DNA from 4 places in the Arthrobacter sp. UC242_113 genome. Region 3 is predicted to be linked to each of the others. Evidence: riboswitches for the same ligand, from Rfam matches in the RefSeq annotation. Region 3 holds a riboswitch; each other region holds the start of a gene.
What was found. A riboswitch is a leader RNA that binds a small molecule or an ion and turns the genes downstream of it on or off. The one in region 3 is predicted to bind cyclic di-AMP.

Region 1 (2,195 bases), 140 kb from region 3:
CAGTTCCGAGCGAATGTCACATTCAGGTCACGGCATGTCACAGGAATGAGAGTGCTCACTCGGTTTGGCTTAGAGCCAGAGGGTGGGATCAACGACTTCCCCGTTGACCATCACCTCGAAGTGGAGGTGGCAGCCGGTGGAGGCGCCGGTGGTCCCGCTCAGGGCAATCGCCTCACCGCGGGTGACCTTTTGGCCAACCTCGACGCTGGAGGACGACAGGTGGTTGTACGTGGTCTCCAAGCCGTTGCCGTGGTCGATGACCACGCGGTTGCCTCCCCCGTACGGATGCCACCCTGAGAACGTGACCTTGCCGCTGGCCGCAGCAAGCACCTGAGTGCCGCACTGGGCGGCGAAGTCCTGGCCGCGGTGGAACTCTCCGGCGCCGCCGGTGATCGGGCTGACCCGGTAACCAAACGGCGAGGACTTGACCAGCGTGGTCAGCGGCCCGCCCAGGGTGCCCACAGAGGCCGCACGGCTGATGCTGCCGGCAGACTGGGCACTCAGGAGCTGCTTAAGCTTTCCGTCCGGGTCTCCGGTGGTGGAGACGGACGTGCGGCTGAAGTCGATCTTTGCTGCCGCTTCCGCCGAGACCTTCGGCTGGGCCGGTGCGGCGGCGGACGCGGATGCCGCTCCCTGCTGCTCTCCGGCAGCCAGGACGGGGCTCGTGGCGGGGACAGTAACAGTCAGCAGCAGGCCGGTGGCAGCAAGGGCCACTCCAGCTTTTTGCCCCACACCACTGGCCGAAGCGAAATCCGTAACCTGCCGGAACGGACCCCGACGGCGGCGGCGCGCTTCGCGCTGGGCGTCCCGGGGACGGTCCGCGGCAATGGCCTCCGCGAGGCGCGGCTCAGGAGCGGGACCGGACGCGCGGCGGCGGCCCCGGGCATTCTGCATGGACAAGTACTGCTTCCTCTCTGGATAGCCTGCGAAGTTAGCTGTCGGATTCGGGTCAGAGAGTTCAGACCCGGCCCGCCATGACAAGCCATTCCGGCACAGGGGTATCCCGGGAGGATTCCTTCTGCGGAAGAGACTTGCTGCTGCGGACTTCACCCCAAGGCTGTAGAAACAGCCGGTTGTGGTTCCCCCGCCCCTGCCAGTAGGTGACTCGTGCTACTGATCTGCTGGCAAGGTTCGGCTCCAGATCAGGTAACGCTTTTGCATCGGCGTTGCTGTTTAACTATAGGCGATTAAGGGACGCAGTAATAATTCCGTTATATTCGCTGTGCAAAAGAGGTGGGTCATCCTGCCTGCAGATGTCAGACAGGACAAAGCACCCGGCCGACCGCCGCTTTTCGGGGCTAACCCACCCTGACGAACACGTGCGCAGCGACTTCCGGCGGCAGCTCAAGGGCACCTTCGAACCCGGGCACCCGGACCGAAATGTACTCCCCCACGCGTTCGAGCGAGACGGCGGCGCCGGGCCGGATCCCGCCTTCATCCAACTGCACCAGCAACTCCGGCTCCACCTGGATGGGTTCTGCCAGACGGCTCACGGTGACCCTGGATTCCGGAGCATAGCCGGTCATGGCATCGAGCAGGTTCACCACACCGTCCGAGAACGGGCGGGCAGGCTGGCCCCCAAGCGCGGCCAAGCCGGGAATCGGGTTGCCATAGGGCGATTCCGTGGGGTGGTCCAGCATTTCGTATATCCGGCGCTCCACGCGTTCACTCATCACGTGCTCCCACCGGCAGGCCTCGTCATGAACGTAGGCCCAGTCAAGGCCGATCACGTCGGCGAGCAGGCGCTCGGCGAGCCGGTGCTTGCGCATCACCTCGGTGGCGCGCTTCCGGCCCACTTCGGTCAGTTCCAGGTGGCGGTCACCGGAGACGACGACGAGTCCGTCGCGCTCCATCCGGCCGATGGTCTGCGAAACAGTGGGGCCCGAGTGGCGGAGACGTTCGGCGATGCGTGCCCGAAGCGCCACGATGTTCTCTTCCTCCAGCTCCAGAATGGTGCGAAGGTACATCTCCGTGGTGTCGATCAGATCCGTCATTCAGCTCAGCTCCTCGAGCCCAGTATTTGTGTCCGTCCCACCGTACCGCGGGCCCGCCGCACCGGGATCCGGCAAGCTGCAGCGGCGGTCCTGTATGACGGCGGCGCAGCACCGGCTGTCTGCCCGTACGTCCAGTGCCAGCTTAGCCTATTTTGAATTAGTCCGGATAATCCGCGGACCTGTGACGGGGGCCATCTCAGT
Region 2 (2,195 bases), 860 kb from region 3:
GCTGTGTGTTCCGTATCGCCCGTGTGGCGGTCCCGCTGTTAGACATTCACCCGCACGTAGGTGGAGCCGGTGAGCCAGGAGGCCGGGTGCACGATGGTTTCGTTGACGCCATTCATGCCGCTGCTGATGGCCTGGCCGCCGCCGATGTAGACGCCGACGTGTCCGGCGCTGATCATCAGGTCGCCGGGCTGCGGGGCGGAAACCGGAGTGCCGTACTGGTAGAACTGCGTGGGCGCGAGGTCTCCGACGGACTTGCCGACGGAGCGCAGTGCCTGTTCCACCAGGATGGTGCAGTCCTGGGTGGCGCCGAGCTGTGCCCGGGCAGAGGCCACAATGGCTCCACCCACCCCACTGGCTGACGGGGTTGCGGCCGCCGGTGTAATCGAGGCGGAGGCGTTGTAGATTCCCATGCCGGAGGACGCCGGGGCTGCCGGGGCCGGAGCCGCGGGAACTGCCGGAGCGGCAGGAACCGCAGGCACGGCAGGAACCGCAGGCACGGCAGGAACCGCAGGCACGGCCGGAGCCGCAGGCACTGCGGGAGCTGCAACTGCACCAGGTCCCGGGATGAGGATCTGGTCGCCGGGGTAAATGACAGACGCCAGGGACAGGCCGTTCTCTGCGAGGAGTGCATCGAGGCCGACACCATGGCGTGCTGCAATGGCACCAAGGGTGTCGCCGGACACAACAGTGTGCGACGCGCCGGCAACAGCAGATCCACCGCTTGCCGGCGCGGGAACTGCCGGGGCGGCCTGCACCGGAGCGGGGACTGCCTGGGCGGGTGCTGCCAGCGCCTGGCCAGCGGCGGACTGGACTGCAGCAGCAGCGTCAGGCGTCTCCGGCGCGTAGGCACCTGCGTGTGCGGGTGCTCCGGCGCCGAAGAGGAGTCCGGAAGCGACGGCGGCGGCAGCCGCCGGCTTGGCAACCGAGGCGGCGTTGGACTTGAGGGAATACTGCAGGCCCTGCAAAGCGATGGACGTGGTCGGGGTGGCGCGGTGGCGCGCGGGTGTGAACTTACGTGACATGGTTGATGTGCCTCTCCCATGCCTGCGGGGTGAGCTGTCGGGTTCGGATGGGAGTCACCCGGTCCTGCCCGCCGCTAGGCGGAGCGTCTGGACTTAACCCCTAGGCCTTGGCGCGCAAGGCCGGTACAAAGGTGGTTCCCCCGTCCCTGCCTGTTGGTCATAGCGAACGGATCCCGGTCAGCGGCAGGGCTCGGCATTCTGCCCGGGAATGCCCCGAGCGGAACCAGGGCACCGGCCGAGGCTATCGCACTTGGGCACCCAAAGTCACATTTCAGTAACGAGGGCGTGTCGGAGAGGGTGCGGACGGGCCCCGGATGCTGCAGCCTACAGGGCCTTCACAGCGCCCAGCACCTTCGTCAGGGACTCCTTGGCGTCGCCGAACAGCAGCGTGGTCTGCGGCTCGAACATGAGGTCGTTCTCGATCCCCGCGAACCCGGGGCGCATGGAGCGCTTGAGGAACACCACCTGCCGTGCGTCCGCCACCTCTAGGATCGGCATCCCATAGATCGGCGAGCCGGCGGTGGTCTTGGCGGCGGGGTTCACGACGTCGTTCGCGCCCACCACCAGCGCGACGTCGGCGGTGCGGAACTCGGAGTTGATCTCGCCCATTTCCTTGAGCGATTCGTAGGGCACATTTGCCTCGGCGAGGAGCACGTTCATGTGCCCGGGCATGCGTCCCGCCACCGGGTGGATGGCGAAGTCCACGCGGGTACCCCGGGATTCCAGGGCCTGCGCCAGCTCCGCGGCGGTGTGCTGTCCCTGCGCCACGGCCAGCCCGTAGCCGGGGACGATGATCACGCGCTGCGCGTAGCCCAGCAGCACGGCCACGTCCTCCGGGCTCGACGAGCGGACCGGACGGTCGCTCACGGCGGTGGATCCCGCCGTCGAACCTCCCCGGAACGCGCCGAACAGAATGCCGGCCACGCTGCGGCCCATGGCCGCGGCCATCGCCCGGGTCAGGATGGTGCCGGACGCCCCCACCAGCGTGCCGGCCACCACCAGGAGCACGTTGCCCAGCACCAGGCCGGACGCCGCAACCGCCAGGCCGGTGAAGGCGTTGAGCAGCGAGATGACGATCGGCACGTCGGCGCCGCCCACCGGCAGCACCAGCAGCACGCCTGCCACCAGGCCCAGCAGCAAGAGCAGGAGGGCCAGGACCAACGAACCGCCGAG
Region 3 (2,195 bases):
GACGGTGCTCATCCGCCGCACCATGAAACCGCTGGAGCAGCTCTCCGAGGTGGCCACCCAGGTGTCGCGTCTGCCGCTCGACGCCGGTGAGGTGGCACTCGCCGTCCGCGTCCCGCCGTCGAACGCCCATCCCGGGACCGAAGTGGGCAGCGTGGGTCACGCCCTGAACCAGATGCTGGACAACGTGTCCAACGCATTGGAGGCGCGGCAGGAAAGCGAAATGAAGGTGCGGCAGTTCGTGGCGGACGCCTCCCACGAGCTCCGCACGCCGCTCACGGCCATCCGCGGCTACACGGAACTGATGCGCATGACCGAAAAATTCACTCCGGACGGCCAGCGGTCCCTGGCACGCGTGCAGAGCCAGTCGGAACGCATGACGGCCCTGGTGGAGGACCTCCTGCTGCTGGCCCGGCTCGACGACGGGCAGCCCCTCAAGCTCAGCGACGTGGACCTTACGCAGCTCGTGATTGAGACCGTAAGCGACGAAAAAGTCATGGCACCGGACCGGGCGTGGCACCTCGACCTTCCCGAGGAACCGGTGTCGGTTCGGGGCGACGCATCGCAGCTGCACCAGGTGCTGGTCAACCTGCTCTCGAATGCGCGCAAGCACACCCCGCCCGGCACCACGGTGACCACCGGGGTCATGCGCTCGGCGGACGGCAGCGCTGTGATTACTGTCACGGACGACGGCGCCGGCATCCCGCCCGAATTCGTGGACAAGGTCTTCGCGCGTTTCGCCCGCGCAGACGCGTCACGCGCCACCCCCGCGCAGGCTTCCGTTGCGCCTGCCTCGGCGCCAGCGAAGGGTTCTGCTGCCGGCGGCATAGCCGCGCAAACGGCCCTCCGTACCGCGGATTCGCAGGGTGAACCGGGGGTTGCGTCGGCCGAGGGAACCAGCGGCTTGGGCCTGTCGATCGTGCAGTCCATCGTGGAGGGGCACGGCGGCACGGTGGAGGTCACGTCCCGGCCTGGCCGGACGGAATTTGCCGTCCGGCTGCCCACGCAAGGCGCCGCGCCGTCGTCGTGATGCCCGTTACCTAAATGTGACTTAACCAGAAGCCTCCTGTACGGTCGATAGAGTGCGGCCGCTACTAGAGCCGCATCTCCGGATTGACGCCCAGCTCTGCCGCTTCCCGGATTCCGCTAGTTCAGGCAGAGGCGGGGGAACCAGAGTCCCGGGCTTTCCGCATCAGCCCTTGGGGTGAAGCCGACACGTGAATTTTCCGTGCGGCCGGATGACCTCATCCGAACCCGACAGCTAACTCCGCAGGTGTTGAGAGGCAATCAACCATGTCTGAATTCAAGGCACAGGCGCGCCCTGATCGCGCCTCCCAGCAGTCTGACCGCAAGATTTCCCGTCACCGTGCAGAGCCGGTTCGGCCTGCGACGGGGTGGGGCCGCTTGACCGCTAGCCTTCCGTCCTTCGGGCGCCGGGCAGCGGTCCTGACCACTGCCGCAGCCGTGCTCGTTGGCGTCGGCGCCGCAGGCCAGGCGGCCGACCAGGCTGCGCCTTCCGCCGCCCCGACGGCAGCTGCGACTGCCGACGCCGGGGAGACCCTGAGCTTCGACAAGACGCTCATATCCGCCCTCCCGGCCCCGTCCGCGGCAGCGCTCTCAGCCCAGTCCTCGGACCAGGCCGCCACCAAGGCCGCCGCCGACAAGGCCGCCGCTGCCAAGAAAGCTGCGGCAGCCAAGGCCGCCGCTGCCAAGAATGCCGCCGCAGAGGCTGCCGCCGTCAAGGCCGCCGCTGCCAAGAATGCCGCCGCTGCCAACGCGGCCGCGGTAGCCAAGGCGAACGCTGCCGCTGCCAAGGCCGCCGCCGCGAAGACGGCCGCCGCTGCCAAGGCCAAGGCCGCTGCCCCTGTTGCCCTGAATGATCCGGCCGGCGCCCAGGCGTACGCGGCCAGCAAGCTGGGGTCCTTCGGCTGGGCTGCAGACCAGATGCAGTGCCTGAAGCGGCTCTGGACCAAGGAATCGGAGTGGCGCACGACGGCCACCAACGCGAGCAGCGGCGCCTACGGCATCGTCCAGTCACTGCCCGCCGAGAAGATGGCGACCGCCGGGGCGGACTACCGCACCAACTACCGCACCCAGATCAACTGGGGCCTGGACTACATCAAGGAGCGCTACGACTCCCCGTGTGGCGCGCTGAACTGGCACCTCGCCCACAACTGGTACTGAGCGTTACCGCGGCC
Region 4 (2,195 bases), 540 kb from region 3:
CGGCTCCTGCCCGCTTAAAGCAGGCGCCGGATCTTAAAGCAGGCACCGGATCCGGAATGCATGGGGGACAATCCGGACCCGGAGATCCTGACTCGCAGCCGGAGTCTGCGGTCTTCATCAGGCGTAGCCAGTGTGTTCCCTACTCCTTGTAGAAAGGTGGGAGCACCTTGGGGGGCCGTGTTCCGCCGCCCCCAAGGCAGCGGAACACGGCGGTTTTTCAGCTCTGCTAGGCCGCGCGCACGAACGTGACGGGACCGGTGGCCGTGAGCCAGGACAGCGGGTGGGCCATGGTGGCGTTGATGCCGTTCATGCCACCGCTGATGACCTTGCCGCCGCCGGCGTAGATCGCCACGTGGCCGGACTGCACAATCATGTCGCCGGGCTGCGGGGTGGAGACAACCCTGCCGTGGCCCAGGAACTGCATCGGCGCGAGGTCACCCACATGGATGCCGGCGGCACCGAGGGCCTTCTCCACCATGGCGGTGCAGTCCTGCGTGATGCCGATCTGGGCGTAGGCGGACGCCAGCATGGTGGCGTTGACGCCTGCGGCGGCCTTGGCGGGGGCCTTCGGCGCGGGAGCCGCAGCCTTAACGGTGACCTTCGGTGCGGGCGCGGGCGCGGGTGCGGCGGCTGCGGCCGGCGCGGCTGCAGCCTTGGCGGGCGCAGCAGCCGGGGCGGCAGTGACGGGGGCGGCGGCAGGGGCCGCAGCTTTCTTCACGGCCGGCTGTTCGACGACAGGCGCTGCCACCACCGGAGCGGGGGTGGACTTGACCGCGGGGCGCTCAAAAGCGATCTTGACGCTGGAGGCGGCGCTCAGGGGAGCCTGGACCTGTCCGGCCGTCGCGGGGGCGCCGGCGGGAGCCTTGGCCTGCGGGGCCGGAGCGTTGGCGGCATTGGCTGCGACGCTGCCGGTGAAGGCCAGGCCGGATGCTGCAAGGATGACCGCAGCACGGCGGCCAGAAATAAAGCGGAACGACATGAAGAAGCCTCTCCCGATGCCTGCGAGGTGAGCTGTCGGATTCGGATGGGAGGCACCCGGCCGCGGTCCTGAGCGTGGTCAGGAACTGTGCGGCTTCACCCCCAAGGCCCGCTTCAAGCGGGCCGAAAAGTGGTTTCCCCGTCTCTGCCGGACATGGGTCTTCGAATGGTTCCTCGGGCTGCGGCAGAGTTAGGCAATCAGCGCGGGAGTGCCTCGTCGGTGAAGAAGGCACGTTTTCCACCGTACGGGAGGCTTTTCCGAATGTCACATTAAGGTAACGGGACCGTGTCGTTTCCTGCCATGCTGATCCGCGTCAGGTAGGGGGCGTGGGAGTCATGAAGTGATAATGCTCACTCTGCGGCGTTGAGCTTCCCGGCCAGACGTTCGCGCATCTGGGTGCTGGCTGAGTTGAGGCCGATCAGTTCCACCTCACGGCCGTGCCTGCGGTACTTCTCCGTGACCGCGTCCAGCACGGCGATGGTGGAGGCATCCCACAGGTGCGAGGCGTGCAGATCGATCACCACCTTGTCGATGTCAGGCTCGGCGTCGCCGGCGTAGTTGAACTGCGTGTAGAGGTCGTTGGAGGAGGCGAAGAACAGCTCGCCGTCCACCGTGTAGGTGGCTGCAGTCCGGCCGTTGAGCTCCACTTCCGTCCGCTCCACGGTGGCAAAATGGGCCACCCGGCGGGCGAACATCGCCATCGCCGCCAGAACCCCGACGCCGACGCCGATTGCCAGATTGTGGGTGACCACCACCGTGCCCACGGTGATCAGCATGACGGCGGTTTCCGACTTGGGCATCCGCTTCAGGGTGGCGGGCGCCACTGAGTGCCATTCGAAGGTGATGGCCGAGATGAAGATCATCACCGCCACGAGGGCGGCCATGGGGATGAGGCCCACGATGTCGCCCAGGGTGACTACCAGCACCAGCAGGAAGACGCCGGCGAGGAACGTGGACACCCGGCTCCGCGCGCCGGAGCCCTTGACATTGATCATGGTCTGCCCGATCACAGCGCAGCCGCCCATGCCGCCCAGGAACCCGGTGATGATGTTGGCCACGCCCTGGCCCCAGGATTCGCGGGTCTTGTTGGACCGCGTATCGGTGATGTCGTCCACGAGCTTGGAAGTCATCAGGGATTCCAGCAGCCCCACGAGCGCCATGGACAGCGAGAACGGGGCGATGGTCTGGAAGGTTTCCCACGTCAGAGGCACCTGCG

Region 1: it holds a riboswitch for cyclic di-AMP, as region 3 does, so the genes downstream of both, ACHMXB_RS00260 (M23 family metallopeptidase) here and ACHMXB_RS20790 (hypothetical protein) in region 3, are expected to answer to the same signal.
Region 2: it holds a riboswitch for cyclic di-AMP, as region 3 does, so the genes downstream of both, ACHMXB_RS16810 (LysM peptidoglycan-binding domain-containing protein) here and ACHMXB_RS20790 (hypothetical protein) in region 3, are expected to answer to the same signal.
Region 4: it holds a riboswitch for cyclic di-AMP, as region 3 does, so the genes downstream of both, ACHMXB_RS18270 (NlpC/P60 family protein) here and ACHMXB_RS20790 (hypothetical protein) in region 3, are expected to answer to the same signal.

The regions. Positions count from the first base shown of each region.
Region 1 is NZ_CP171968.1:58,250-60,444, reverse strand. It holds gene ACHMXB_RS00260 (M23 family metallopeptidase) at 70-894, opposite strand; cyclic di-AMP (ydaO/yuaA leader) riboswitch at 906-1,147, opposite strand; gene ACHMXB_RS00255 (metal-dependent transcriptional regulator) at 1,299-1,994, opposite strand.
Region 2 is NZ_CP171968.1:3,690,985-3,693,179, forward strand. It holds gene ACHMXB_RS16810 (LysM peptidoglycan-binding domain-containing protein) at 39-1,022, opposite strand; cyclic di-AMP (ydaO/yuaA leader) riboswitch at 1,029-1,197, opposite strand; gene ACHMXB_RS16815 (NAD(P)(+) transhydrogenase (Re/Si-specific) subunit beta) at 1,347-2,195, opposite strand, start outside.
Region 3 is NZ_CP171968.1:4,550,240-4,552,434, reverse strand. It holds gene ACHMXB_RS20795 (ATP-binding protein) at 1-1,027, shown strand, start outside; cyclic di-AMP (ydaO/yuaA leader) riboswitch at 1,132-1,287, shown strand; gene ACHMXB_RS20790 (hypothetical protein) at 1,291-2,181, shown strand.
Region 4 is NZ_CP171968.1:4,014,113-4,016,307, forward strand. It holds gene ACHMXB_RS18270 (NlpC/P60 family protein) at 227-979, opposite strand; cyclic di-AMP (ydaO/yuaA leader) riboswitch at 983-1,185, opposite strand; gene ACHMXB_RS18275 (SulP family inorganic anion transporter) at 1,330-2,195, opposite strand, start outside.